DNA from 4 places in the Arthrobacter sp. TMT4-20 genome. Region 2 is predicted to be linked to each of the others. Evidence: predicted binding sites of a transcription regulator. Region 2 holds the regulator's gene; each other region holds the start of a gene.
The links. Region 2 encodes LexA, which represses DNA repair genes until DNA is damaged. Its sites were predicted from a motif close to TCGAACANNTGTTCGA; they were not measured.
Positions count from the first base shown of each region.

Region 1 (7,361 bases), on a different contig from region 2:
TCAGGGGATCGCTGAGGTCATGTCCCGAAGCGCCAGTTCCGCTAGCAGCTACTCCCGTAGCACTAGTAACCGGGGTGGCGGCGGTGGGCGAGCTGAAGTTATTGGAAGTATCACGCTGTGCTGGAACCGTCGGCGGGTACTCGGGCGCCGGGTTGGCTGGCGTGGCGTTCTGATCGTCGGATCCCGCCCCAGCCAGGCCTCGGGTGAGGCGACCAGCGAGCAGACCTGCTCCGGCGGCCATCATCAGGAACGTCCCTGGCCGACGGCTGGCGAATCCCTTCACTTCCTCCAGGAGGGAGCCTGGGTCCCGGCCTTCAAGCCAACCTGCGACGTCGCCCGAGCGCTGGGCAGCCTGGCGAACGAGGCTGTTGGCGGGTCCACTCTGGTCGCCATTGTCGGCCATCGAACCGAGCTCATCACTGATGGAGCGTAAGCCTTCGGCGGCCTTCTGCTGGCTGGCACCGGCCTGTTCCTTGAGATCAGACCCCAGCTCGCCGAGCAGGTTCTTCGCCTGTGTGCTGGCTTCGTCCGCAACATTCTTCGCTTCGGTGCCCGCGGTCTGGGCGACATTCTGTGCTGCATCCAAACCTTCGCGGCCCACCTCTTTCGCCTGGCCTGTCGCCTGGTCTTTTACCCCGGTGGAGCCGTTGCGTTCTTCGGTGGTTACGGACGAGGTCACCGAGGCGGACTGAACACGCTCTCCTGACGGCGCTGCCGTCAATGGGTCCTCTGACCAATTCTGGGTAGTCATAGTATTTCCTCCGGATAGTAATCCTGCTTACCTTCGCAATGTAAGCACGCTTACTAGTTTTCCGCAATGCTTTTACTTTCGTTTTTGCGGCCTCGACGGCCGCAGGTTTCCCGGTTCAGTGCCCGGTAGCCTAGGTTGGAGACTATGGAGGCAGGTAAAACGGCAGGACTATTTGGTGGCGTACCAGCCAGCGTCCGAGTCCGCGCGCCCGGAAAGATCAACGTCTCGTTTCGGGTTGGCCCGCTACGGGAAGATGGCTACCACAGTGTCGCCAGCGTCTATCTAGCCGTTTCCCTGTACGAAGAGGTCACCGCAACCGTCAGTGAAGAACCGGGCACAATTGTGACAGTCAACGGGCAGGGGTCACTCAACCTGCCGGTTGAGAGCATTCCGCTGGATGCCACCAATCTGGCCGCCCGCGCGGCCGCGCTGCTCGCCGATCTCAGCGAGAACTCAACCGGGTTATTGTTGGACATCACGAAGCGGGTACCCGTGGCAGGCGGGATGGGCGGTGGATCTGCCGATGCGGCCGCTACGCTGATCGCATGCGATGCACTGTGGAAGAGTGGCTTTTCCCGTGACGAGCTGGCTAACATGGCCGCGGAACTCGGCGCCGATGTTCCGTTCGCACTGGTCGGCGGCACAGCGGTCGGCGTTGGGGTGGGCGAGCAGCTAACCCCGGCGATTTCCAAAACCCCCCTCTACTGGGTGCTCGTGACCTCTGGCTATGGACTGTCTACGCCAGAGGTCTACCGGACTCTCGATGAGATTCGTCTGCGCGAAGGCACCGAACCGGGGGCGCCGCCCGAGATTGACCCACGGATTCTTGGGGCAATGCGGTCCGGCGATGCCCGGGCACTGGCGGATCTGCTGCACAACGACCTGCAGGCCGCTGCACTTGAGCTTTCCCCGGGACTTGCCGACATCCTGAAAACCGGGACGGGCGCAGGAGCCCTCGCCGGCCTGGTCTCCGGCTCGGGGCCTACCGTCGCCTTCCTTGCGGAGAGCGAAGAACATGCGGCGGCATTGGCCGGACAGCTTACGGATAGCGGCCTGAAAGCCACAGCCGTGCATGGGCCGGTCTACGGTGCCAGAATTGTGACCGACTACATCGCCTGACCTGCCACCGAAGCTGGGCCAGTTCAAGCCATTTTTTTCTCCACGATTAGGAAGCAGCACTCCTTGGCACATCTTCTGGGCGCTGAAAGCGTCAGCGTTACGTTTGCCACCCGCACAGTCCTTGACGGCGTTTCCCTCGGCATCGAGGACGGCGACCGCATCGGGATGGTGGGTCGCAACGGCGACGGCAAATCCACCCTGATGCGACTCCTTGCACAGCGAGCCACCCCCGATGAGGGACGTGTCACCCGACGACGCGACGTACACGTCGGGTATCTGGACCAGACGGACGTACTGGACGGTGACCTTAGCGTTGGTGAGGCCATCGTGGGCGACCAGGCAGACCATGAGTGGGCGTCGAACCCCAAGATCCGCGACGTAATGGGCGGTCTCGTCGCCGAGGTTGACTGGCATGCGAAGGTCTCATCGCTTTCTGGTGGGCAGAAGCGTCGGGTCGCGTTGGCGAAGCTCCTGATCGGCGATGACGACGTCATCATGCTCGACGAGCCCACCAACCACCTCGATGTGGAGGGCGTGGCGTGGCTTGCCCGCCACCTTGCCGAGCGCTGGCGTCCGACCGATGGTGGCCTGCTGGTAGTGACCCACGATCGCTGGTTCCTGGACGAAATCTGTACCCGCACGTGGGAGGTGCACGACGGCGTCGTCGACGGGTTCGACGGCGGCTACGCAGCCTATGTCCTGGCCCGCGCAGAGCGTGACCGGATGGACTCGGTGGTCGAAGGAAAACGGCAGCAGCTGGTCAAGAAGGAACTGGCCTGGCTACGCCGGGGCGCTCCCGCGCGGACGGCCAAGCCGAAGTTCCGCATCGAGGCGGCGAACGCGCTGATCGCGGACGTGCCCGAGCCCCGGGATTCGCTCGCGTTGAGCAAGATGGCGATGGCACGTCAGGGCAAAGATGTACTGGATTTGGAGAATGTTTCGCTGGCGTTGGGGGAGAAGACCCTCTTCGACGGAATTACTCTCCGGTTGGCTCCCGGGCAGCGGCTGGGCCTGGTGGGCGTCAACGGGTCGGGCAAGACCACCCTCCTGCGGATGCTGAACGGTGACGTCACTCCTGACGCCGGTCGGCTGAAGAAGGGCAAGACGGTTCAGACGGCAGTGCTCTCCCAGGAGGTCAAGGAGCTCGACGAACTCGAGCACCTGCGCGTCACTGAAGTGATCGAGCAGGAAAAGCGAGTGTTCAGCGTCGGCGGTCGCGAGGTTTCTGCCAGTCAGCTGGTGGAACAGCTTGGCTTCACCAACGAGAAACAGTGGACAAAGGTGAAGGACCTCTCGGGTGGCGAACGACGTCGGCTGCAGCTCCTTCGGCTACTGGTCGGTGAGCCGAACGTGCTGATGCTCGACGAACCAACCAACGACCTCGACACCGACACTTTGGCAGCGATCGAGGATGTGCTGGACGGCTGGCCGGGTACTCTCGTGGTCGTCTCGCACGACCGCTACCTGCTGGAACGAGTCACTGACTCCCAAATGGCGCTGCTGGGTGATGGGAAGCTCCGTGATCTGCCCCGCGGTGTCGATCAGTATCTGGAACTGCGACGCGCGGCTGAAGCCGGGTCGGGCGCTTCGCCCCTGAACTCCGATGAAGGGCAGAATGGCGCGGAGTCCGCTCCCAGGTACAGCTCCGAGGAGACAAGACAGGCGAAGAAGGACCTGACCCGCATCGAACGCCAGCTCGGCAAGGCGGCGGCGCAGGTCGAGAAAATTCAGCACCAGATGAATGATGGAGCTTCGGGAGACGTTGACTTCGACAAGATGGCAACGCTCAATAAGAAACTCCAGGTAGTTCAGGCCGAACAGCAGGATCTGGAACTGCAGTGGCTTACCGCTGCCGAAGTGCTCGGTAAGTAGGAATTCAAGTGTGAGTGAGTTCCCATTCAAGTACCATCTGCATAAATTGAAGTAGGCGTCAGGATTCCGGGTCCACCAGGCGGCGCCTACCTTGGGTGTATGACAGATGTAGCTGGATTACCTCGAGGTAGGCGTCGCGATAAGTACCGGATGCGTCACTCCGACAAGCTGGCGCTGGTGGGGGTTCTCGTCCTCACAGCGGTAGCTGCAGCTGTGTTCCTTTTCGCGATTCTGTAGAGGCCGACTAGGCAGCAGTACGGCGATAGCTGTAGCCATCACCCTGCTCCTGATCCGCACCGACCATCTGGTGGAGGATCCGATCCGCCGGTCCAACTGGCTCCGGGGCATGCGCGGGCGTATCCGAAGAGGTCCTCGGGTTCGTATAACCCGGGCTAGAAGGGCGGGGGTATGTCGGGTGGTGGTGCTGGTGGTGCTGGTGGTGGGTCGGCGGTGGTGAGGTAGGTTTCGCCGAGTGGTGAGATCGCGATGATGGTGCCGGGCTCGGGTTGTTGGTAGTGCCAGTAGCCTTCGGTTTTGAACATGTGGTGGCGTTTACACAGGGCCGCCAAGTTTCCGTAGGACGTTTTGCCGCCTTGGGACCAGGGGGTGGTGTGGTCGAGTTCGCAGAACACCGCCAACCGGTTACACCCCGGATGCCGACACGTCCCATCCCGGACCCGGACCGCATCCTTCAGGTCCTGCGGGACCCGGTACGTGGTCGCATCAGCGCCAAGCCTGGCCCCGGTAAAGGGGTGGGTGAGGATCCTGGTGAACGATGGTGCGTGCCCGGCGAGCTTCCGTGCTGTCTCAGGATCAATCGGACCGTAGCCTTCCAACTCACCCGGTGTGTCCCCGCCGAGGAGAGTCATCACCGGGACCGTGACAAACACCTTCGCCTGCACACCCCAATACGTGCTGGCCTCCCCCGGCTGACTAGCTGTTCCCAGCCCGCGCCGGTCTACACCAGCGGCAGCAGCGGGGTTAGCAGAGGGGTCGGGTGCATGACTCATATATCCGGTGGGTCCGGCGCTGGTGAGGACATCCACCAGAACATCGGCCCGGAGCTGGGTAAGGGTCCTGGTCTCGTCGGGGCCTTGCAGGTTACGGGCTGCGGTGTCGACGCGGTGGAAGATCCCGGCGGCTTGTTCGGTGGGCAGGAAGGCTTGGAGCCAGGCCATCCCGTCCTGGGCCGGGTCCAGATACACGCGACGGTCCTGGAGGGCTTTCCGGCGCCGCAAGGTAGTCGACTCGGGGTGTAGGGCTTCGCGTAGCCGTTGGGCTTGGCGGGTGAACTTCGCGACCGTGGTCTGGCAGGCCAGACCGATGAGGTGGGCTTCGAACGCGGCGGTAACCGCCGGGACGGTATTGGGGATGCTGATGGCTTCCTGCACGACGGCCGTGGCATGGCGTTGGGAGAGCCTGCCGTCCTCCAGGGCGCGCAGCGTGGCCGGGTACTCACGGGTCAGTAGTTCACTGGTATCCAGGAGAAACCCCGCGGTCCGTTCCGGGATGCGCAGCGCGGCGCTGATCTCCGATCCGGCCAGGGCATGAATACGGTCCAGGTCTTCGGCCCATGGGTGTTCCTCGGCCATCAGGTCATGAAGATGGGTGGCCGCTTTGGCTTCCTGCGCGTCGACCCAGGACCGCAACGCTGAGAGCGTCTTGAGCAGGTTCACGGTCTGCCCCGCGTTCAACGTCGCCATCGCCGCGACCGATACCTGGCCAGTCAACGGCACCGGAGCCCCCGAACCGGTCGAAGCGACCTCCAAAGCGACCTCCAAAGCGACCTCAGGCGCGGCAGGATCGGCGGGATTCGTTGGAGCCCCCGGCCCGGTCGGAGCGGTCCAGGTCGCTTCCCCGCCCAGCGGACCGCCCGGACCATACCCACCCGCACTCCCCGAAGCAGTGTTCGCGGACCCGCTCTCGAAGACGGAATCGCGGCCGGAACCGGGGCCAGAACCGGGGCCGGATTCGGGGGAAAATCCCGATCCGGGAGCAGAAGCGTCGCTGCCTTTCATACCTTTATTCCATCATCGCCCACTGACAAAATAGGGGTCGATTTAGGGTCACCCGAAAAACTTTTTCAACTATTTTTCGGGCCCACAGAACCAACACCGGACCGCCTCGTGGGCACCCGCTGCAACGAGAGCTGCAGCGCATCAAGGTGCACGAGTCCGCTGCAGTTCACTTCCCGGTGGGAGGGAAAATACTGTGTTAGGGCCCATGTGCAGGTTCCATGCTGGAAGGGATGGCCCGCAACCGAGGAAAGCCGGCGAGGTGACTCTGCCCACTTCGCCACGGACTGACCGGATGGGGGCTACCAAGTCGCAGGATGCCCCCGACTCGTGGCAAACTGGATAACCGCGCTTAGGGACGGAAATTAGTCAGTTCCTTCAGCGCAGTCCGCCCTGGTGTAATGGCAGCACCCCAGCCTTTGGAGCTGTGGGGTATAGGTTCGAATCCTATGGGCGGAACTGTCGGGCGGTAGTGCCGCGGGTAGTATTGCCGGTGTGAGCCTGTACTTTTCCGGTTGACAGAGAAACTACAGGCAGGAGTGTCTCCTCAATGGGTCCGCAGACCTCAAACACGCATCCCCAGGTATCAGACTCAGAGGCAGGCGCCCTTCGCCCGGCCGCTGTCATCGTGCTCGCCGCGGGCGCGGGTACCCGGATGAAATCCCGTACACCGAAGATCCTTCACACTCTGGGCGGGCGATCGATGGTGGGGCATGCCATGGCCGCGGCCAGGGGAGTGGTCCCCGAGGCAATGGCTGTCGTGGTCCGGCACGAACGAGACCTCGTCGCCAGCCACATTGCCAGCCTCGACCCGGGAGCGGTCATCGTCGACCAGGACGATGTGCCAGGCACCGGACGAGCAGTCCAGGTAGCGCTTGACGCACTTGACCGGGCCGCCGGGGCGCCCCTCGAAGGAACCATAGTTGTCACCTACGGAGACGTGCCGCTGCTGACAGCCGACACTCTCGCTCAGCTGGTTGAATCCCACTCGACCAAGGACAACGCGGTGACCGTGCTGACCGCCGTTCTTGAGGACGCTACCGGCTATGGGCGGATTCTGCGGGCCGCCGACGGCACTGTCACCGGCATCGTCGAGCACAAGGATGCCACCGACGCCCAGCGGTCCATCAACGAGATCAACTCGGGCATCTACGCGTTTGACGCGGCAATTCTGCGCAGCGCCCTCACCTCAGTCACCGCAGGGAATTCCCAGGGCGAAATGTACCTGACCGATGTCCTAGGCATCGCTTCAGACCGAGGCGGCAGGGTCGCCGCCGTCGTCTCCGACGATCCTTGGCAGGTAGAGGGAGCCAACGACCGCGTGCAGCTGGCAGCCCTCGGCGCCGAGCTCAACCGCCGCACCCTGACCCGATGGATGCGCTCCGGTGTGTCAATCATCGACCCCGCCACCACCTGGATCGATACCTCGGTGCAGCTGGCAGAGGACGTCACGATCCTGCCTGGCACCCAGCTTCACGGCGCCTGCGAGATTGCGCGCGACGCCGTCGTCGGCCCTGACACCACCCTCACCGATGTGGTGGTGGGGGAAGGGGCGACAGTGCTTCGGACCCATGGATCCGGTGCCGCTATCAGCGCCCGCGCCA
Region 1 is NZ_JBTNDW010000005.1:79,764-87,124, reverse strand. It holds gene ACX80Z_RS06690 (hypothetical protein) at 1-751, opposite strand, end outside; gene ACX80Z_RS06685 (4-(cytidine 5'-diphospho)-2-C-methyl-D-erythritol kinase) at 896-1,870, shown strand; gene ACX80Z_RS06680 (ATP-binding cassette domain-containing protein) at 1,934-3,742, shown strand; gene ACX80Z_RS06675 (hypothetical protein) at 3,842-3,979, shown strand; gene ACX80Z_RS06670 (HNH endonuclease signature motif containing protein) at 4,135-5,760, opposite strand; tRNA gene ACX80Z_RS06665 (tRNA-Gln) at 6,145-6,216, shown strand; gene glmU (bifunctional UDP-N-acetylglucosamine diphosphorylase/glucosamine-1-phosphate N-acetyltransferase GlmU) at 6,308-7,361, shown strand, end outside.
Region 1: the regulator LexA is predicted to act here: its motif matches at 5,813-5,828, upstream of ACX80Z_RS06670 (HNH endonuclease signature motif containing protein).

Region 2 (7,361 bases):
AAAGCCCAGGTCGAGCTGGCACAGCTCGAATACCTACTCCCCAGGCTGCGCGGTTGGGGTGACTCCATGTCCCGCCAGGCAGGCGGCCAGGTCGGCGGCGCCGGCGCCGGGATGGGTTCCCGTGGGCCCGGCGAAACGAAGATCGAGCTTGACCGGCGGAAGATTCGCACCCGGATGGCGAAGCTGCGCCGGGAGATCAGCGGGATGAAACCAGCCCGCGAAACAAAACGCGCCAACCGCCGTCGTAATGAGATCCCCTCGGTCGCAATCGCCGGCTACACCAACGCTGGCAAATCCTCTTTGCTGAACCGCCTCACCGACGCCGGCGTCCTGGTGGAGAACGCGCTGTTCGCCACCCTGGATCCCACGGTGCGTAAGGCCGAAACCGCCGATGGGTTGGGCTACACGCTCGCCGATACGGTCGGGTTCGTCAGGTCGCTGCCCACCCAGCTGGTTGAGGCATTCCGGTCGACGCTCGAAGAGATTGCCGACTCGGACCTGATTCTCCATGTGGTGGATGTGTCCCACCCCGATCCGGAGGGGCAGATCGCCGCGGTGCGGGAAGTGCTCTCTGAGGTCGATGCCCGCAAGGTCCCCGAAATCATTGTTCTGAACAAGGCCGATGCCGCGGATCCCTTCGTGATCGAACGCCTGCGTCAACGCGAGCCCCGGCACGTGGTGGTCTCAGCCCGCACGGGCGAGGGTATCGCCGAGCTCCTCGAAGCCGTCAGCGCTGCCATCCCGCGACCCAGCGTGAAGCTGACGCTGCTGGTGCCGTACGAACGCGGCGACGTCGTCAGCAGGTTGCACCAGTCCGACGCCGAGATCCTGAACCTTGAGCACGTTGAATCGGGCACCCGGCTCGACGTCATGGTCCGTGCGGGTCTTGCCGCCGATCTGGAGGAATTCCGCCAGCATGCCTGACAGCGGTACCGCGGGGCCGCTGGAACTTCTTGACGCCGCAGTTGAAGCCATGGGCGGCGAGAACCGGGTGGGCCAGCATGAGATGACGCAACGGGTCGCCGAGGCGCTGACCACCGGGGACCACCTGCTGGTGCAGGCTGGCACGGGCACCGGTAAATCGCTGGCCTACCTCATCCCCTTGATCTCCCACGCCCTGACCCACGACAAACCGGCCATCGTATCCACTGCAACGTTGGCGTTGCAGGCCCAGATTGTCGGTCGCGACGTGCCCCGGCTGCTGAAGGCCCTCAAAGGCAAGCTACCCCGCCCCGTCGACGTGGTGCTGCTCAAAGGGCGCGGCAATTACGTCTGCAAGCACAAGACGGGCGGAGGCTTCCCCGAAGAGGGGGCACCCGACGCGCTCTTCAGCCTCGGCGAGGACACCGCCGCACCGCATCCCTCCGCCGGCCCGGCCACCCCGCTGGGCCGCGAGGTTGTCAGGCTCCGGGAGTGGGCCGAAACCACCGACACGGGTGACCGGGACGAGCTGACTCCAGGGGTGAGCGAGCAGGCGTGGCGGCAGGTGTCCGTGACCAGCATGGAGTGCCTTGGCGCCCAAAAGTGCCCGGTCGCGGCGGAATGCTTCAGCGAACGGGCCAGGGCCAAGGCGGGCGACGCGGATATCGTCATCACCAACCATGCAATGCTCGCGATCAGTGCCTTCGAGGGGCTGGCGGTGCTCCCCGAGTACGACGTCGTCGTCATCGACGAAGCCCACGAACTGCATGACCGGGTCACCGGCGCGGTGTCCGGACAATTATCGGCGGGGATGATTTCCGCTGCGGCGTCGGCGGCCCGCCGTCATCTGTCAATCGCCACCGAGGGCCTCGACTCCGCAAACCGCTTTTTCGAGTCAACAGTCGCCGGGATCCCCACGGGGTTAATGGCTGCCGGACTCACCGAGGAGCAGGAAACGGCGATCACGCAGGTCCGCGAAGCCTGCCGGGCCGTCCTGTCGGACGCCAAAGGAGACGGACCGACCCCGGCAGACGGTGGCCGGCAGATGGCGAAGTCCCACGTCCTCGCCGTCTTCGAACTCTGCGAGCGGCTTCTGACGGCGACACCGGCCGGTGAGGTGCTCTGGGCCTCACGGCCAAGCACCTTCTCACCGGGCACCGGGTATTCACAGCCCGACGACGACGCACCCGCGACCATCAACATCGCGCCACTGTCCGTGGCCGGGAAGCTGCGGGAAGGCCTGTTCGCCGATCACACAGTGGTCCTGACCTCGGCAACGCTCGCCATCGGGGCCGAGTTCGGTCCAGTCGCCGGTTCGCTCGGTCTCGCGGGCGCCTCGGCGCCGTCATGGACCGGCGTCGACGTCGGCAGCCCCTTCGACTACCCGAAGCAGGGCGTCCTGTATGTCGCGAAGGACCTTCCAAAGCCGGAGCGGGGCACCTCGCCTGAGCAGCTCGACGAACTGGAGGTCTTGCTGAAAGCATCGCGGGGTGGGGCGCTGGGACTTTTTTCCTCCCGCCGCGCGGCCGAAGACGCAGCCGAATCACTGCGCCCACGGGTCGACTTCGAGATCCTGTGCCAGGGCGAATCGTCAATGTCGGCGCTGGTCAAACAATTCTCGGATGAGCCGGACACGTGCCTCTTCGGCACCATGTCACTCTGGCAGGGCGTCGATGTGCCAGGCCGGTCGTGCCGGCTGGTGACCATCGACCGCATTCCCTTCCCGCGCCCTGACGACCCACTCATGACAGCGCGGACGAGAGCCGTAGCGAAGGCCGGTGGAAACGGTTTCATGAGCGTTTCGGCAACCCACGCGGCCGTCCGCCTCGCTCAGGGCGCCGGACGCCTCATCCGCGCAGCCGAAGACAAGGGGGTGGTGGCGATCCTCGATTCCAGGCTCGCCAACGCACGCTACGGATCATTCCTGCGTGCCGCGCTGCCGCCTTTCTGGTCCACCACCGATCGCACGACGGCGGTCGGCGTCCTGGAGCGGCTGGCAGGAAAACCCACGCCCGGGGGTTAGAGGGCGCGCATCACCGAGACGACCTTGCCCATAATCGTGGCGAGGTCTCCCAGGATCGGCTCGTACTGGGTGTTCTGGGGGAGCAGCCAGGTGTGACCGTCGCGCTGGCGGAAAGTCTTCACCGTCGCCTCGTCGTCGAGGAGCGCGGCCACGATGTCACCGTTCTGTGCTTCCTGCTGGCGCCGGACCACTACCCAGTCACCGTCGCAAATGGCGGCGTCGATCATCGAATCGCCATAGACCCGCAACATGAAGAGATCGCCGTGTCCCACCAACTGGCGGGGTAGCGGCATGACATCTTCCACTACCTGGTCGGCCAGCACCGGGCCGCCGGCAGCGATCCGCCCCACCATCGGAACCATGGCTGCGTCGATCGCGCCGCCGACGTCCGGTGTCGTGCCCTGGCCCGATCCTTCTTCGCCGCTGTGCTGATCATGGTCGAGGGTCAGCGGAAGCAGGATCTCCATGGCGCGGGGGCGCTTCGGATCGCGCCTGAGATAGCCCATCCGCTCCAGCTGCGACAACTGATGGGTGACGCTCGAGAGACTGGCCAGCCCCACCGTGTCTCCGATCTCGCGCATGGAGGGCGGATACCCGTTGGTGCCGATGGCCCGCTGAATGGTCTCAAGGATCTTCTTCTGGCGGGGCGTCATGCCCTTGGGCACCTGGCGCCCACGCGGGCGGCCACGGGCTGGCAGGACGGCCGGGGCGGGGTCAGCCGGGGCAAGGTCGGAGGCCGGTTCATCCAGTGGTGCGTCGGACTCTTTCACGGTCGCTGTCCCTTCGATAAGAATCCATGTACCCCGGCAGATCCCTGGATTCCAGGGGCCGAGCTTATTTTGTCAGTGGCGGATGATGTGCTGGTTTCTGCTGGATCCCGAACCTTCATCCTTGCCCTAACGGTAAGGGAGTCAGGACACGTTTTCAAACATTTGTTCGATCGTGTCTCGACAAAGTTCGTCAATCAGTGCTAAAAATAAACAAGCAGTAATTCGAAGATAAGTTCGAACAAAACAGGAATCGCCGGTTTTAGCTCGAACACCGTCTTCAACCTTCAGGGTTGGTCCCGGGCTCATACCCCAGGACCGAATGGACTGATTCGAGAGTACAGAGAGGTGTATCCATGTCTGTCATCACCACACACCAGAATTTCCCTACCACCGAAAGCGACGCGACCACGAGCGGCGCCACCAAGCTGCGGCTGACCCGCAGGGGCCGGCTCCTGTTGGTCGGATTGCCGATCGTGCTACTCGCGTCGGCCGTTCTGATGTTGTCAGGATTTTTCAACTCGCCTGCCAAGGCATCAGCTGAAGGCGGAGAGGTGACCGAGACCGTGAGTGTCAGCGTCGCAGCCGGCGAAACCATCTGGCAGCTGGCAACCGAGTTCGCTCCGGACCGCGATCCGCGCATCGTCGTCTCCGAGATCGTTGAACTGAACAGCCTGGGCACCTCAGTGCTGCAGGCAGGGCAGCAACTGGATGTCCCCACCAACCGGTAACGCCTCGACAGCCAGTACTGCACCCCCAGAACCCTCCAACCCGGTCGGCCAGTATCGGCCACCGGGTGCGGAGCTTCTGCGAACGCGGTGAAGATCCTGATGAAGGGTGAAGGCCCGCCGATTCTGCACCTGCAGCACTCCACGCTTAACCTTGACAGGTGAGCGAACAGTTTGAGCGGTTGAGCCGGTTGCCCCTGCGCGAGGATCTGCGGGGCAAGCACCCCTACGGTGCGCCCCAGTTGGATGTCCCCATCCTCCTGAACGTCAATGAGAATACCCATGGAGTGCCGGACGATGTCCGGCAGGCAATCGTTGATGCGGTGAGCCGGGAGGTCGGGGGGCTGAACCGTTACCCCGACCGTGAGTTCACCGAACTCCGGACCAATCTTGCACGCTACCTCGGCCACGGACTGACGCCCGAAAACCTGTGGGCCGCCAACGGATCCAACGAGGTACTGCAGCACCTGCTGCAGGCCTTCGGCGGCCCGGGTCGATCAGCCATCGGCTTCCCCCCGACCTACTCCATGTATCCGTTGCTGGCCAGCAGCACCGGCACCCGCTATATCGCAGGGCAGGGTAACGGCAGGTTCGAGCTCAGCGCCGCCGACGCGGCCCGCGAAGTGCGCGAATCCGGCGCGAACCTCGTCTTTCTGTGCTCGCCGAACAACCCGACCGGCTCAGCGCTGGGCCTGGATGTGGTGGAAGCGGTTTATGAGGCGGGCAGCGACGCGCAGGCAATCGTGATCGTCGATGAGGCCTATGCCGAGTTCGCCCACGCAGGCACCGTCAGCGCCCTCAGCCTGCTGGCGGGCCGGGAACGTCTTGTGGTGTCCCGCACCATGAGCAAGGCTTTCGCGATGGCCGGGACGAGGCTCGGTTACCTGGCGGCGGCCCCCGAGGTTGCTGACGCGCTGCGCCTGGTCCGGTTGCCGTACCACCTTTCGGCCATCACCCAGGCGGCAGCGAACGCGGCCCTGACCCACTCTGACCGATTGCTTGCCAACGTGGAAAACATCAAGGTGCAACGCGATCGGATAGTGACCAGTCTCCAGCACCTCGGGTTGACCCCGGTGCCCTCGGACGCCAACTTCGTTCTCTTCGGCGGACTGGACGACCCGCACCGCATCTGGCAGGGCCTGCTCGACGGGGGAGTGCTGATTCGCGACGTCGGTATTCCCGGTCACCTCCGGGTCACCGCAGGCACCGAGACGGAAACCACAGTGTTCCTCGACACCCTCGGTGCCCTGCTGGAGGGGACCGTCTCCTAGACTGGTGATAGACCCTTTCCAAGCGGCGCCCGGTGCTGTCCCTACCGTCACCCATCCGCTACGTACCAATCGAAGGATAGCCATGAGCGTGGAAACCACTGTCGGACGCACTGCGAGCCGGGAACGGACCACCAGCGAGTCGTCGGTGTTTGTCGAGCTCGATCTTGACGGCACCGGACGCGCGGAGATCAGCACCTCGGTGCCGTTCTACGACCACATGCTGACTGCGCTGGCCAAGCACTCACTGATCGACCTCACGGTCCGAGCCACCGGTGACACGCACATCGATGTCCACCACACCGTCGAGGATGTCGCCATCACCATCGGCGAGGTGCTCCGGGAGGCCCTGGGGACGAAGGCCGGGATCCGCAGGTTCGGCGAAGCGACGGTGCCCCTGGATGAGGCGCTGGCCAACGCCGTCGTCGACATCTCCGGCCGGCCATACCTGGTGCACACCGGTGAGCCCGCAGGCCAGGAATACCACCTGATCGGAGGGCACTTCACCGGCTCGCTGACCCGGCACGTCTTCGAGGCGATCACCCTGCATGCCCAGATCTGTCTGCACATGACGGTGTTGGGTGGACGGGATCCACACCACATTGTCGAAGCCCAGTTCAAGGCGTTCGCCCGGGCGCTGCGCGCTGCAGTGGAACCGGACCCACGCGTGGAGGGCATCCCGTCCACCAAGGGGGCACTATGAGTGCGCCACGCGTAACGGTTCTGGACTACGGTTCGGGGAACATCCGTTCAGCGGTCCGTGCCCTGGAACACGTCGGCGCTGAAGTGACGTTGAGCGCCAAACCCGACGACGTCCTGAACGCCGACGGGTTGGTGGTGCCCGGCGTCGGAGCCTTCGCGACCGTGATGAAGGGTCTGAAGGATGTCGATGCACTGCGCATGATCGGCCGGCGGGTGGCGGGCGGCAGGCCAGTGCTTGGCATCTGCGTCGGCCTGCAGATCCTCTTCGAGGAGGGCGTCGAGCACGGCGTCCGGACCGCGGGCATGGGCGAGTGGCCAGGCACCGTTGAACGGTTGCAGGCTGACGTCGTCCCGCACATGGGCTGGAACACGGTGAAGGCAGCCGAGGGGTCACAACTGTTCGAAGGCATCGAGGACGAGCGGTTCTACTTTGTGCACTCCTACGGAGTGCAGCAGTGGAAGTTCGAGGTCACCCAGCCAGCCATGAAGCCCCCAATGGTGACCTGGGCGGACCACGGCGGTCAGTTCATTGCCGCCGTGGAAAACGGTCCCCTCAGCGCCACCCAGTTCCACCCCGAAAAGTCCGGTGACGCCGGGGCCCGTCTGCTCTCCAACTGGACAGCCGGGCTGCGGTAGTCATGTGGAGCATAGTGTTGATGGGGCTCGCGGGCCTGTTGATCGGTGGGGCTATCTCCTTCCGGCGGCAGGAACTACCCAAGGCCCTGATCATCAGCTTCTGGGTCCTGGCGGGAATGGCGCTCCTCGCTGCCTACCTCCTGACCCTGACCGACATCTGATTCCAGACCTCCGACAGCTACGAAAGAGTCACAACACCCGATGAGCCCCTTTACTGAATCCCCCATTCTCGAACTGCTTCCTGCCGTCGACGTCGTCGACGGGCAGGCTGTCCGCCTGGTCCAGGGCGAGGCCGGCAGCGAAACAGGTTACGGTG
Region 2 is NZ_JBTNDW010000009.1:38,942-46,302, reverse strand. It holds gene hflX (GTPase HflX) at 1-924, shown strand, start outside; gene ACX80Z_RS10175 (ATP-dependent DNA helicase) at 917-2,944, shown strand; gene lexA (transcriptional repressor LexA) at 2,941-3,597, opposite strand; gene ACX80Z_RS10165 (LysM peptidoglycan-binding domain-containing protein) at 4,068-4,442, shown strand; gene ACX80Z_RS10160 (histidinol-phosphate transaminase) at 4,601-5,710, shown strand; gene hisB (imidazoleglycerol-phosphate dehydratase HisB) at 5,793-6,410, shown strand; gene hisH (imidazole glycerol phosphate synthase subunit HisH) at 6,407-7,045, shown strand; gene ACX80Z_RS10145 (hypothetical protein) at 7,066-7,206, shown strand; gene priA (bifunctional 1-(5-phosphoribosyl)-5-((5-phosphoribosylamino)methylideneamino)imidazole-4-carboxamide isomerase/phosphoribosylanthranilate isomerase PriA) at 7,247-7,361, shown strand, end outside.

Region 3 (7,361 bases), on a different contig from region 2:
CTTCTGCTGCCCGATCAGGAAACGCCGCTGACCCAAGGCTGGGAAATCAAGGAAGAGCTCGACCACCAGGTGGATGCGGTCATCGATTCGGGCGACTGCGGCGCCGAACCGACCACCGTGATCGACTTTTCCAGCGGCTCCGCCGAAGTGGTGCGTCACGGCATGGGCGACCCGTCCCGGTTCGAGTGAGTGGTGTTGCCAGCTACGTGGGGTATTCTCAGCCCTAGACGGCCTCGGTTACCGTCGTTTTGGGCATTCATCACCGTCTGACCGCACGGCGAGCCAGCACGTTAAGGTATCCCGTGAACAGACAGCACCGCTCTCAGACAGGCAAGATCCTTCCTGTTTCGTCCTGCGAGGCGCCCCACGAATCAGCTACGCGGTACGAACTGCGCGCCTCACTCTCGACTCGCACCGTTAGAGGTTTCCCAGCACCGGCAGTAAACCCGTCGCCCAGGGCAAACCTTGCCCGGGGATGAACACCGTCGACCGGCTGGAGGCCAGACATGAGCTATTCAAACGAACTAACCATCAAACGGCTGCGTGATAGTGGCGCCGACAACGATCTCCTCCATCGGTTGGAGCAGGTCGATGCGGAGATCGACGTGATTCTCCGGTCGGGCGGGACCTCACAGGATGTGAGGGAAACCCAGCAACTTTTTGACGATTTGTCGGCTGCCGCGGTCGGCGCAGCTGTCCAGCCCGTCCCCTCGGGACACCCGGGCGCTGGACACCAGACGCAATAATAAGACCATGACACGCACCGAATCTCTTGAGATCGAACGCAAGTACGACGTCGGCACCCATGAGGTGGTCCCCGACCTCACCGGCATCACCGGCGTGGCCAGGGCGGACGACGGCGGTACCGTGGTTCTGGAAGCTCTGTACTTCGATCTGCCGGACCGGTCGCTGCTGCGCCACGGAATAACCCTGCGACGGCGGCGCGGGGGCAAAGACGAGGGCTGGCATACCAAGTTCCCGGCGGACGCGGACCGGCTCGAGGTCCAGGTGCCGCTGTCCGGCACGGGCGATACACCGCCGTCGGAGGTACTCGATCTGGTTCGGGTCCATGTCAGGAATAGTGCCCTCGAACCAGTTGCACGAATCACGACCACCCGCACCATCACCACTCTGGTGGATGCGGCTGGCACCCCGCTGATCGAAATCAGCGACGATGTGGTCGACGCAGAGGACCTGACCACCGGCGTCGAACGGTCCTGGCGGGAATGGGAAGCAGAAGTGCAGGGCGGAGAACCCGCTCCCGATGATGCCAGGCAGGCCCTGGTGGACGCCGTCGAGCACTCCTTGTTGAACGCTGGCGCCGCCCCAGCCGGCAGCACGTCGAAACTGGCCCGGGCCATGGGTGGCCAACCCCAGCTCGCTCCGGTCGATGGTAAGCCCGGCTCTGTCCGGAATGTGCTGACCGCTTCGTTCCGCCAGGTGGCCGCCGAACTGGTGGCGTGGGATCCGCGGGTGCGCCGCCACCAGGCAGGTTCGCTGCACCAGTTGCGGGTGAAGGCTCGCACTCTGCGTAGCATGCTGAAGACCTATCGGCCGCTGCTGGAGGGCGGCCCGGCGGGCGAGCTCGAAGGTCAGCTGAAGTCACTCGGCCGGAATCTCAGCGCCGCCCGTGACGCGGAAGTGATGCAGGCGCTGATCGTGACCCGCATTGCCAACCGGCCACCGGGGTCAATCCCCCGGCACGTGATGAGGCGGTTGGACAGGTCATCGGCCGCCCGGTACCAGAAGGCCTACTCGGCAGTCCTCCGGGACCTCAATTCCGCTGAATACTTCGCTACCCTTGATGCCCTTGACGAGTTCACCGCCCGGGTCCCGCTGAAGGGCGAGAAGAACAACGGCGGGAAGGCTGCCACGAACCTTCCGCCAGCGGTCAACCGCCAGCAGGAGATCGTGGTGAAATCCGCTCAACGTGCCAGCCGCGCATCAGATCTGGACTCACAGCTGGAGTTGCTGCATGAGGTGCGCAAGAGGTCCAAGCGCCTGCGCTACGCGATCAGGTCGGTTGAGGGGGCCTCAGGATTCGCTTTCGGCGGGCAGGTGGGAAAGTCGATGAAGTCGTCGGAGAAGATCCAGGACATTCTGGGAACCCACCGCGACAGCGTCCTCTTTCAGGAGTATCTCCTCAAAGCATCCCGTGCGGCGCGACGGGCCGGAGAGAACACTTTCGCCTACGGAGTGCTTCATGAGGCCGAGAATTCGATCCAGGCCGATGCTGAAAGAAAATTCCGGAAGAGCATCAGGAAGCTCAGCTGACCGGAAAGCGCACACCATGACCCACCCCACCCAGCCTTGGAACCGCTCACGGTGGGATGCTTCCGCCGAGCTGCCGGAGCTGTCTTCCATGGCCCACGAGATAAGCACGGTCGGCTTTTTTCCCCGCAGATAGCCGCTGAACGTGGCCTCCCCCGAACAAGTGCCACCACAGGGAACCGGATCCAGTCCACCCCTCGTGCCCCACTCCGTTTCAGTCGGTCACCCGGCGGGCAATAGGCCGCCCGAGGTGTTGCCGTGTCCCGTGAAATCTAGCACTGAGCCGACCACGCTTTTGACGCCGCCCCGCTGAAAGGTCCGGGTCGGATGCTACGCTTATTTCGTTCGAATATATGTACTAATCGAGGGATGCCGTGACCGTTGTAGCCCATATTGCTCAGTTACACGGAACCCCGCCAGGCCACTTCACCGACGTCGCGCCGGTCTCCGTTCCCGCAGGTTTCCCCTCGCCCGCACAGGACTATTACGACGGCGGGATTGACCTCAACAAACACCTGATCAAAGACACCACCTGTACTTTCATCGTGAGGGTCTCCGGCGACAGCATGTCCGGCGCCGGTATCAACGACGGGGATGAGCTGATCGTGGACCGGTCGTTGGCGCCCCACCACGGATCGGTGGTGGTGGCGATCCTGGACGGCGAGTTGACGATCAAACGGCTACACCTCGGCGCCACCGGGGTCCTCCTCAAAGCGGAAAATCGCGACTATCCGGACATCACTGTCGCTGAACTGTCCGACTTGTCGGTGTGGGGGGTAGTCACCCGCTGCCTGCACTACGTGTAAGCCGCTGCGATGACCGATTACCATTCCCGGGTGCCCGATGGCCCGGGCCATTACCCGTCCGCGGCAGCAGCCGACCGTACCAAACCGTCCCGGATAGCCCTCGTCGACGTCAACAGCTTCTACGTCAGCTGCGAACGTGTCTTCGATCCCAGCCTGGCGGGCGTCCCGGTGGTGGTCTTGTCAAACAACGACGGCTGCGTGGTGGCCCGGTCCAATGAGGCGAAAGCCCTCGGCATTCCACTCGGCGAGCCGTGGTTCAAAATCTCCGCCCAGGCCCCCGGCTGGGGGCTCATTCAGCGCTCCAGCAACTATGAGCTCTACGGAGACCTGAGTTCACGGGCCATGGAGCTGATGGGACGCTTCGCCGCCTGGCAGGAGGTGTACTCGATCGATGAGTCCTTTCTTGGTCTCGCGGGTTCGCCGCAGTCCTTACAGGATCAAGGCTGGGCCATCCGGGCCGCCATGGCGCTGCACACGGGGTTGCCGGTCTGCGTCGGAATCGCCCCGACCAAGACTCTTGCCAAGTTCGCCAACCGGGTGGCCAAACAAAACCCTGCGATGGGTGGGGTCTGCAATCTCGACACCATGCCCGGGGCCCACATCGACCACATCATGTCGCGGGTCCCGGTCACCGGGGTCTGGGGTATTGCTGGCCCGCTCGGAAAACGGCTCAATGCCATCGGCGTGTTTACCATCGCTGACCTTCGCGCCGCTGACCCGTTGCTGATGCGACGGAAATTCTCGGTCCTCATGCAGCGCACCATCCTGGAGCTGCGCGGTGTGCCGTGCATCGAACTGGAAACGGAGCGCGCGGACAAAAAGCAGATGATCTTTTCCCGCTCATTTTCGACGCCGGTCACTACGCTCGCTGGAATGCATCAGGTGATGAGTCTCTACGCGCAGGCCGCGGCGGTGCGCCTGTCCCGGGCGAAGCAACTCGCCAAGAGCATGACCGTCTTTGCTGGCACATCACATTTCCACCGGACTGCTTCCTCCTTCCCGTCCGTGACCGTGAGACTGCCCGCCCCGACCGCTGATCCGGTGGTCCTGACGCGGGCGGCTGTCGGGGCCCTTGAGGGACACCTTGGGGAGGGGGTCCCCTACGCTCGGGCCGGGGTGATGCTCACCGATCTGTCCCCCGCCGGGTTTCAACCGCAACTGGACGTCTTCGTTTCGGTGCACGAGCGGCGCAACATCGGAGCGCTCCTCGGTGAGGTGACCCAGAAGTACGGTACGGGAAGTATCGGACTGGGTCGGGCCGGTATGTGCGCCCCGGCCGATTGGACCATGAGCCGCCGGTATTCCTCCCCCCGGTACACCACCGAGTGGGATGAACTCGCCATTGTGAAAGCCGACTGAGTAAGGCCAACTGAGTAAAAGCCGACTGGATGAAAGTACTGCCGACCACTGACCACGGGTGGGCCTTGGTCCCCTTCAAGCAAATGACTCTGCGGCCGGTTCTGAATTCGCCGGCACGATATGCCCCGCCGGTGACGCGCGCGGTATTGTCCCGATACTGGCGCTGCCTGGTCACAGTACTTCCCGGGACCGGGTGCTAGACGATTGCGTCCTGTCTGGCCCTACCCGAGAGCTCGAGAGCCCGCTCGCACAGCGCGGCCTCTTCCTGATTGTGGGTGACCATCACCACGAACCTGTCGGCCAGTCCAGCACGCAGATCGGCCAGCAGGTCCCGGGCCGCCACCGGGTCGAGGTGGGCGGTCGGTTCGTCGAGGAGCACGACGTCGGCCCTCGTCAGCAGGGCCCGGCCAACGGCGAGGCGTTGTTGCTGCCCGCCGGAAAGCCAGGTGCCGCCCGGCCCAACCTGGGTATCCAGTCCTGCGGGCAGGTTATGCACAAAATCGCCCAACCCGGCCCGGGCCAAGGCGGCAGCAAGTTCAGCCTCGGATGGTGGGTCGGCCGGGGTGCGGGCCAGGGCGAGGTTGGCCCGGATACTGGATTGGAACAGGTGGGCTTCCTGGGGGCACCACGCGATGCGCGGCGCGCCGGTGGCGCCCGCCGTTCCGGCCCGCGCCAGACCGACGGGTTCCCCGTTGATCAGATAGCTTCCCTCCCGCATCGGCAGGAATCCGAGCAGCGCACCGAGCAGGGTCGATTTCCCGCTCCCGGAAGGGCCGGTCACCGCAAGCCACTCCCCCCGGCGGAGATCCAGGGACACGTCCGAGAACGCGGGAGCCGTCTGATCCGGGTAGGTGTAGGAAGCACCCCGCAGCTCGAGCGAAGAGACGCTGTCCCCCGGCGGCCGTTCGGCGCGGATGGTTGTGGACCCGAGATCCGGGACTACCCGGTCCCCCACCGCCCGCCACGCTCCGAGGTGGTGAATGGCAGTGTTGACGGCGATGAAGGGTTCAATCAGGGCGAGCTGCATCAGGATGACGACGGCGGCGGCGGCCGGGTTCACACCGTCAGCTGAGCTCAACATGGCCAGGGAACCCAGCGAACAGGTCAAGACGGTGAGGGCGTTGGCTAATCCCTGCGCCCAGGCGCTACGGTCCAACTTTGCGGACAGCTCGGCCTCCAGAGCACGAAGATCCGACCGCAGCACCCCGGCCGCCGAGTTGGCGCTGAGATCCGGCGCGGCTGCCAGCATCCGGGCCGTGGTGTCGAGAATTTCGGCTTTGAGACCAACCGCCGCCCGACGCGCTGAGCGGTCCGCGGCGAGGACGAGCAACGGGGACACCACCAGACACATCGTCACCAGCACCAGTTGCGACGGCAGGCCGGCAGGAAGCACCACAGCGGTGGTGACGGACGCGGCAACTCCCGTGAGGACGCCGACCAGCGGGGCAAACACGGCTCGCGGCGTGAGGTCGCGTAGCTCATCGACGTCACCGACCAACTGTTCAAGGACTTTGCCCCCGCGGGCCAGTTTCCGCCACGCTGCCGGGCGCTCCAGCAACCCGTTCCACAACCGCAACCGCAACCTGTCGGTGCTCTCGAAGACCGCATCGTGGAGGCGAAGGCGCTCGCAGTACCGCAATACGGATCGGCCGATCCCGAAGAAGCGCACTCCGACAATCGCCGTCAGCAAATACAGGATGGGGATCTGTTCAGAAGCTCTCACGATCATCCAGCCGGAGACCGCCGTCAGCGCGACGGCGAACAGGGTTGCGCCCGCACCGAAGAGCAACGCGGACACAAACCGGCGTCGCCACGGTTGCACCATCGCTACGCTGCGCGTCAGGGAAACCCGTCCCGCCGACACCGGCACATCCTTGCCCACACCGGAAGGCACGCTCACTCCGTCAGGCTGCAGCGCGGAGTCAGCGTTCCCAGTGTTCCCAGCGCTCCCAGTGTTCCCAGCGCTCGCGGCTAACCTGACACCGCCGTCGTGCCCGGCAGCGGAACCACCGGACACGCCAATCGTCTGGTCGGCCAGGGACGCCGTCTCGGGGTTATGCGCTACGAGCAGGATCGTCGTGCGCCCCCGCAGACGTGCCAGTGCCGCCTCCACGGATCGGGCGCCCTGCGCGTCCAGGTGGGCTGTTGGCTCATCGGCCAGGAGCAGGGCGATGTCGGAGTGAGCGATTCGTGCCAGTGCTCGTGCCACCGCGACCCGACGCAGCTCGCCTGGGCTCAGGTCGCCGGTGCGAGCGTCAAGTAATCCCGTGGCATCCACCTGGTTCAGTGCCCGCGCCGCTGCTTCCCTCCGCTCAGCGGCGCTGTCCAGACCGGAGTAGAGACCGATTTCGTCAGCGACCGTTTCTGCCACCAGGACCGGATGCTGCGGGATCCAGGCAATCTGGTGCCGGTGTACCCCCGTGATGGTGCCGGCAACGCGGGTCCCCGCCCCGTCTCCGCGGAGCCCTGCCAGAACCTGAAGCACCGAGGTCTTTCCAGCGCCGCTGGGGCCGGTGAGCACGCTAATCGTTCCACGGGGCAGCGTGAAGGTCAGGCCGTCAACCACGGTTCCGTCCCGCCCGCCGTACCCAATCGTGAGGCCGCTGACGGTGATCGCTGGGCTGTCCGCGACGGCGACGGCGCCGGGTAGCAGGACGCGGCTCCGTGGGGCGTCGGTGATCCGGCGGGACCGCTCAAGCGCGTCGAGGCCTTCCTCGCTCGCGTGGTGTGCTGCGCCGAGGTCGCGGAGCGGTTGGTAGCACTCGGGGGCAAGGATCAGCGCCAGCAGGCCAATTTCGAGACTGAGATCGCCGCCGATGAGCCGGACCCCGATGACCACCGCGACCAGTGCCACTGAGATGGTGGCGATCAGTTCGAGGGCAAGGGAGGACAGAAACGCAACCTTCAGCGTTTCAATGGTTTTGG
Region 3 is NZ_JBTNDW010000010.1:47,597-54,957, reverse strand. It holds gene ACX80Z_RS11015 (L-threonylcarbamoyladenylate synthase) at 1-189, shown strand, start outside; gene ACX80Z_RS11010 (hypothetical protein) at 507-746, shown strand; gene ACX80Z_RS11005 (CYTH and CHAD domain-containing protein) at 754-2,274, shown strand; gene ACX80Z_RS11000 (LexA family protein) at 2,646-3,077, shown strand; gene ACX80Z_RS10995 (Y-family DNA polymerase) at 3,087-4,436, shown strand; gene cydD (thiol reductant ABC exporter subunit CydD) at 4,633-7,361, opposite strand, start outside.
Region 3: the regulator LexA is predicted to act here: its motif matches at 2,617-2,632, upstream of ACX80Z_RS11000 (LexA family protein).

Region 4 (7,361 bases), on a different contig from region 2:
CAAAGACAATTCAGTGTACCGGTTGGCCCTGTTTGCCTCGGTCAGCTTCGCTACTGTCTGGCCACCGCGCCGCAAATCGTCACCTTAGGCAACGACACTGCAGTGTGATCCACCTCATTCCTCGAGTGGTGCCCTAGCATCGAATGTATGGACTATCGATACCTCGGAAACAGTGGATTCAAGATCTCGGAAATCACCTACGGCAACTGGTTGACCCACGGATCGCAGGTGGAGAACGACGTCGCCACCCAGTGTGTGTGCGCGGCCCTGGATGTGGGCATCACCAGTTTCGACACGGCAGATGTATACGCCAACACCGCCGCCGAAACGGTGCTCGGCGAAGCCCTGAAGGGCGAGCGGCGCCAGTCCCTGGAGATCTTCACCAAGGTGTGGGGGCCCACCGGGCCGAAGGGGCCAAACGACGTCGGGCTCTCCCGTAAGCACATTATGGAGTCAATCAACGGTTCGCTGGAGCGCCTGCAGACCGACTATGTGGACTTGTACCAGGCGCACCGTTACGACTACCAGACGCCGCTGGAAGAGACGATGCAGGCGTTCGCGGACATCGTTCGCCAGGGCAAGGCCCTGTACATCGGTGTCAGCGAATGGGATGCACGCCAGATCCGCGCCGGGCATGCGCTGGCCAAGGAACTCGGCTTCCAGCTGATCTCCAACCAGCCTCAGTATTCGATGCTGTGGCGGGTCATTGAGGAGGAAGTGGTTCCCGTGTCCGAGGAGCTGGGGTTGTCCCAGATTGTCTGGTCACCGGTGGCGCAGGGCGTGTTGACCGGCAAGTACCAGCCAGGTGGCACCCCCGAGGAAGGATCGCGGGCCGCCGATGACAAGGGCGGCTCAAACATGATCAAGCGGTGGATGTCCGACGAGACACTCACCAGAGTGCAGAAGCTCCAGCCGATCGCCGATGAGGTTGGGCTCACCATGGCACAACTGGCTATCGCCTGGGTGCTGCAAAACAAGAACGTTGCTGCAGCGATCATCGGCGCGTCGAAGCCTGAGCAGGTCAAGTCAAATGCTGTGGCATCGGGAGTGACCCTCGACGCTGCTGTCATGGCCAAGATTGACGATGCGGTTGGTTCGATGGCGGAGACCGATCCGGCGAAAACTGTTTCACCTGAGCAGCGGCCCGTATGAGGCTCGCGGTAACCGGTGCCACCGGCAAATTGGGCCGCACAGTCACCTCGGTTCTGAGAGCCGCGGGGCATGAGGTTATTGGTATGGACGTGCAGGGGGAACGTGGTCCTGGCTTCGTGAAGATCGACCTGACCAACTACGGACACGTCATTGATGCCTTCATGGGTGTCGACGATCAACATACCGGCTTCGACGCCGTCGTTCATCTGGCGGCCATTCCCGCTCCCGGCATCTACGCAGATGCTGCGACCTTCCACAACAACATGCCGGCCACCTACAACGTGTTCCAGGCCTGCCGCCGGGCTGGAATCAAGAAGGTTGTGTACGCGTCCAGCGAGACCGTACTGGGGCTACCCTTCGACGAGGACCCGCCCTACATCCCCGTCGACGAGAAGTACACCGCACGGCCGGAAAGCACCTACTCGCTGGTCAAACACCTAGAAGAGCAGATGGCGATCCAGCTGACGCGGTGGGATCCCGAGTTGAGCATTACCGCGCTGCGGTTCTCGAACGTCATGGACCCCGAGGATTATGCGAAGTTCCCTTCTTTCGATGCCGACGCTATGGCTCGGAAGTGGAATCTCTGGGGGTACATTGACGGTCGCGACGGCGCGCAGGCCGTGCAACGGGCGTTGGAAAACGCAGGGCCGGGCTTCGACACGTTCATCATCGCCGCAGCTGACACGGTGATGAGCCGCTCCAGCGCATCACTCGCTGCCGAGGTGTTCCCGGACGTCGAGGTGGTCAAGGACGTGGGCGAGCACGAGACGTTGCTGTCCATTGATCATGCCCGCAGCGTGCTCGGCTTCGATCCTCAGCACAGTTGGCGGGATCACGTCGGCTAGCTGAACCCGTGAAAAGCCGCCCAGCGACGCCGGGCGGCTTTTTCATGAGTTCAGGGTTTCGGAACCTACGAGGGGCCCGCCTCACCTGCATAGCCTTGGCCCCTATGACCTCGACACATCACGCTGGCCGCGAAGAATCAGCCTGCAAAAAAACTTCGAAAAAGTTTTTTCCGGGACCCCTATTTTCCCCTCATACTGTCGGTGCTCGATGATGGAATTGGGGTATGAAAAGCAGTGCAGCTTCTGCTGCCGGATCGGAAATCCCTGCCGAATCCGGCGCGGATTCCGCCTCGACCAGCGGGCCCGCGAACACGGCCACGGGTACTCCCGCCAGCGCTTCTGCCGGGTCTTCTGCTGGGTCTTCCGCTGGAACTCACGCCGGGGCTTCTGCTGGGTATGGTCCGGAGGGACCGCTGGGCGTGGACGCGGTGTGGACAGCACCCACTGTTGAACCGCCGGAGTCGGAGGCTGCGGGTTCGACCGATTCGGATGATGAGGCATCGGATTTTTGGGGATTGGCCTTCGTGCCCGGCGAACGGGTGCGCTCCAGTGACGAACCTCCCGCCCTGACCGGCCAACTCGGGCTCGCCGCCCCGGCCGGCCTTGACTCTGCCCAGGTCTTGGATGCGTTGAACGACATCGCCGAGGCGCGGTCATGGCTCGATGCCCAGGAAGCGAAACTGGTCACCCGAATCCTGGACCTGCAAACCGAGCAAACCCGTTGCGGCCGCGGGGCGTTCGGGTTCGAGAAAACCCTGACCGCAGCCGAGATCGGCGCCACGTTGCACCTGCCGGAGCGGACCGCCGGGTTCCTGGTCGAACACAGCACCCTGCTGACCCGCCACTACCCGGCCACGTTGAACGCGTTAGAGGACGGCAGACTCTCACGCCGCCATGCCTGGGCCGTTGTCGAAGAAGCCACAGACATGCCCGACACCGACCCTGCCCTGGCGGCCGCCTATGAAACCAGGCTGATCGCGTTGGCCGGTCAGACCACCGTGACGAAGTTCTGCCGCCAGGCCCACCGGTTACGCGAAAAACTTCACCCCGAACCCATCAGTAGCCGGCACCGGAAAGCTCTCCGGGAACGCGAGGTGGTCCTGAACCCCGCCCACGACGGGATGGCCTGGCTCGCCGCGTACCTGCCGACCGATCACGCGGCCGGGATCTTCCACCGGGTCGACACCGCAGCCCGGGCCCTGCAGGGCCCCGACGAGGCCAGGACTCTCACCCAGCTCAGGGCCGACGTTCTGGTGGACGTCCTCACCAGCGCCGGACCCACCGGATACCTGAGTGGCCCGGCCAGAGGGACCAGCGGGACCGAATCCTCTGGGCCCGAAGATTCCGTGCCCAGGAGCGATTATGACAGCGGCGACGGGTCCAACGCGTCGACCGGGTCCAGCGCATCCAGTCGGCCGTGGGAGGCCGGCACGTATTGGGGTGTGCAGGCGAAGGTGTTCGTCACCGTCCCGGTGATGACTCTCCTCGGCGGGGACACACCGGGTGAGTTGGAAGGCTACGGTCCGATTGATCCCGAAACAGCACGTCAGCTCGCCGGGCACGCACCATCGTTCACCAGGATCCTCACCCACCCCTTCACCGGAGCCAGGCTTGGCGCTGATGCGACCACGTACCGGGTCCCGCAGGACCTGAAGGATGCGGTCCGGGTTAGGGATGGGACGTGTCGGCATCCGGGGTGTAACCGGTTGGCGGTGTTCTGCGAACTCGACCACACCACCCCCTGGTCCCAAGGCGGCAAAACGTCCTACGGAAACTTGGCGGCCCTGTGTAAACGCCACCACATGTTCAAAACCGAAGGCTACTGGCACTACCAACAACCAGACCCCGGGACCATCATCGCGATCTCACCTGCCGGTGAAACCTACCTCACCCGACCAGACCCACCACCAGCACCACCACCCGACATACCCCCGCCCTTCTAGAAGCACCCATTGAGTCAGCACCGCCTCCTAGGCAGCCCCAGCGTGCCTAGCAGCTCCGCCCCAGACGTGAGATTTGGTGATTCAAAAAACCGTCGGCCCACCACATGTCACCTCTGGCGGGCGGATGCGGCCAGAGGGTACGGGGCTGGGCTGGACGGGTGCGGCCAGAGGATGCGGGGCAGCCAGAGGCGGGGCGCGAAGCTCTACCGCAGCGCGGAAGTGGACGCTCCTGCATGGCTGCGGGAGCGCACCCTGATGATGACTGTTGCAAGCAGGACGATTGCCGCCACGACCGCGGCAGCGATCGACGTCGTCGCCGATTCCATGTCGCCACTGGTGCGCCCAACCGCGATCCAGGTGAGTCCCCAACCAATAGCCGCCGCGACGGCGAGACGACCCTTGCCTTTGAGCGCCAGCCCTAGGCCAACCAATGCAACGACGGCAAGGACAGCGACAGCCCAAACTTCTTCGTTCAGGCCAAACCCATCGAAGCCTGCAGCGGTCAGCGCAGCAGCGATGTTCGCGCACACCGCCACGCAGACCCAGCCAAGATAGAGGCCCAGCGTGCCATCGACAATCACTGCCTCAGGCCACGATGATGCTGGCCGGCCGCTGTAGCGCAGAAATACGACGGTCAGGACTGCAAGCAGCACCAGAATCACCGGCACACTCGCATTGAGCCACCCGGCCTGGATGCTCAGAATCCAGACCGCGTTCAACACCATTGACACTGCGACCATCCAGCCGAGCGATCGTTGCCGCTGCGCGGATCGCTGTGACGGCAACCATTGCCAGACGGTGTAAGCCACCAAGCCCGCGTACACCACTGACCAAATGGAGAACGCAGCACTCGCCGGGGCCAGAAGGGTGGCGTCCGTGCCCAATGCCCCGCCAGCCGCCTCTGCGATGGGCGTCCCGCCGAAGACTCCGACACCGATCATCGATCCCACCAGGCAGAAGATCATGCTGGCAGTGACAGCTATCTGGCGATACAGGTCAGCGCTGGTCTTTTCCTTGCTTGATGTGTGGGTTCTCATACCTCTATTGAACCGGTCAGACCGCGATAAAACTATCTCCTCCGCCAAGAGGTCAGTAGGCTGGGTAGTTCACGTGTTGACTCGAAAGGTGCATGTCATGACTGAATCAAACCTCCCCGAAGAGGAACTGAGTATCACCGACGCAATCGATACAGCGGAAGCCGAGGAGCTGGATCCGGTGGCTGCGGGACAGCCCGACAGCTACCCGGGCGCTGCGGAAGACAACCCTGACCAGTGGCGAAACGACCCGCTACTTCAGGACGAGCCGGCTGCGACGGTGACCGCGGAAGGCACCGTTGCAGAGCAGGTACTGCGCGATGGATCTGAGGGCGACGACGCCGCACCGACGCTGGGCGAAGCCGCCGCGGACGTCGATTTCGGCGATCCCGCTGACGAATCAGAGATCGATGGCAGCGACGACAGCGCCAACCTTGGCGGTTCGCCCCTCAGCCATGCCGATGAGGATCTGCTGGGTCACTAGCCGTCACACCCGATCCTCAGGCTGCGTCGTCGACAGACCGAGGGGTGGTCCGTCGACGGCGCAGTGGAGAAGTCTTCTGGTGGTTAGCCTTCGCATTCCCGGCAGAACAGGAGGTCGCCCTTCTGGCGGGCAACCTGGCTGCGGTGGCGGACCAGGAAACAGGAGGAGCAGGTGAACTCATCATCCTGCGGCGGAATTACCTGGATCAGGAGCTCCTCACCCGAGAGATCCGCGCCGGGAAGGTCAATCCCTTCGGCAGTGTCGGCATCCTCGACGTCAACTGAAGCCGACTGGGATTTGCTGCCACGGTTAGCCTGAAGGGCTTCGAGGGACTCGGCTTCCTTGTCCTCATCGTTGTTGCGTGGTGCGTCGTAATCCGTTGCCATTCCGGTGCCGTTCTCTTGAAAATCGCTGAAGCTGTGTGGTTGATGCAGCCACCGAGTATAACCATGAAATTCCTGACCAATGTGCAGGAGATATTGTTGCACGATTACGCATAATTGGGCCCCCTCTGAGCATCACGAAAGGGCCTACGGGGTGACAGCTAGGTAAGCGATATCCGTGGCTAGCTATTCCCGCCTACACCGGCCCTGGAATAGGTCGGACCTGGACGGGGTTGCCCCTTGCAGAACCTATTTTCAACGGAAAGTGCTGCTTGTGACTCTCTTCACCCCGCTCACCATTGGTGCCATGGAACTGCCCAACCGTCTCGTCATGGCCCCCCTCACCCGGGTCCGTTCGAGCAGGGAGGGCGTTCCTGGCCCTCTCGTGGTTGAGCACTACCGGCAGCGCGCATCATTGGGGCTGATCGTCACCGAGGGTACCTACCCGAGTGACGCCGGCCGAGGCTTCCCCGGCCAGCCAGGCCTAGTGACAGCGGAACAGTTGGCCGGCTGGCGCAATGTCACTACTGCTGTGCACGACGCCGGTGGGCGGGTCTTTGCCCAGGTCATGCATGCCGGACGGGTCACCCACGAGGCAACCACTGGCGGGCACACGGTCGTTGCTCCGACCGCTGTGGCGATCAATGGCGAAACCCGAACCTATGATGGCAAGTTGCCGTACCCGGTTCCCCACGCCCTGACCACTGACGAACTTCCCGGCGTCATCGATGAGTTTGTCCAGGCATCACGGAACGCGATCGACGCTGGTATGGATGGTGTTGAGCTTCATGGGGCCAACGGCTACCTCCTCCACCAGTTCATGTTCCCGGAAACCAACCAGCGCGACGACGGTTACGGCGGCTCCCCCGCCAACCGCGCCCGTTTCATGGCCGAGGTAGTCCAGGCCGTAGTTGCAGCGGTCGGCGCCGAGCGGGTGGGACTCCGGATTTCCCCGGGCACCAGCGGCAGGGACGTGCTACCCGCAGATCCCGACGACATCCTCGCTACCTATGGCGCAATGGTCGACGCTATCGCACCCCTCAACCTCGCTTATCTGAGCGTCCTACACGAAGACCCAGCCGGTTCACTGATCCAGGGACTCCGTTCGCGCTTCGGCGGACCCTTCCTGGTGAACAGCGGCTTCGGCGTGATTACCGACCGTGACGAAGCCGAGAGCATCCTCGCATCCCGGCTCGGAGACGCCGTCGTCGTCGGCCGTCAGGCGATCGCGAACCCGGATCTGGCCCGCCGGTGGCAGGAAGGCCTACCGCTGAACGAGCCCGACCCTGCGACCTACTATTCACACGGCGCCGAGGGATACATCGATTACCCGTTCTACGAGGATGTGCTGGCCGAAGCTACAGCCTAGGAGTCCCGGCCGCCCAGGATATGCACACCCACTCAAGAGAGCTAGCTTGGTAAAACCCTAGGAAGTCACACGATTCCTCGAATGTACGTCCTCAAGCCGTTGCGCATCCTGGTGCGGTAAGCCAATCTGAGGGGGTACTTAAGAAACTTTC
Region 4 is NZ_JBTNDW010000017.1:44,268-51,628, forward strand. It holds gene ACX80Z_RS14285 (aldo/keto reductase family protein) at 148-1,152, shown strand; gene ACX80Z_RS14290 (NAD-dependent epimerase/dehydratase family protein) at 1,149-1,997, shown strand; gene ACX80Z_RS14295 (HNH endonuclease signature motif containing protein) at 2,222-3,940, shown strand; gene ACX80Z_RS14300 (tryptophan-rich sensory protein) at 4,144-4,977, opposite strand; gene ACX80Z_RS14305 (hypothetical protein) at 5,075-5,458, shown strand; gene ACX80Z_RS14310 (DUF4193 domain-containing protein) at 5,542-5,844, opposite strand; gene ACX80Z_RS14315 (alkene reductase) at 6,116-7,210, shown strand.
Region 4: the regulator LexA is predicted to act here: its motif matches at 2,153-2,168, upstream of ACX80Z_RS14295 (HNH endonuclease signature motif containing protein).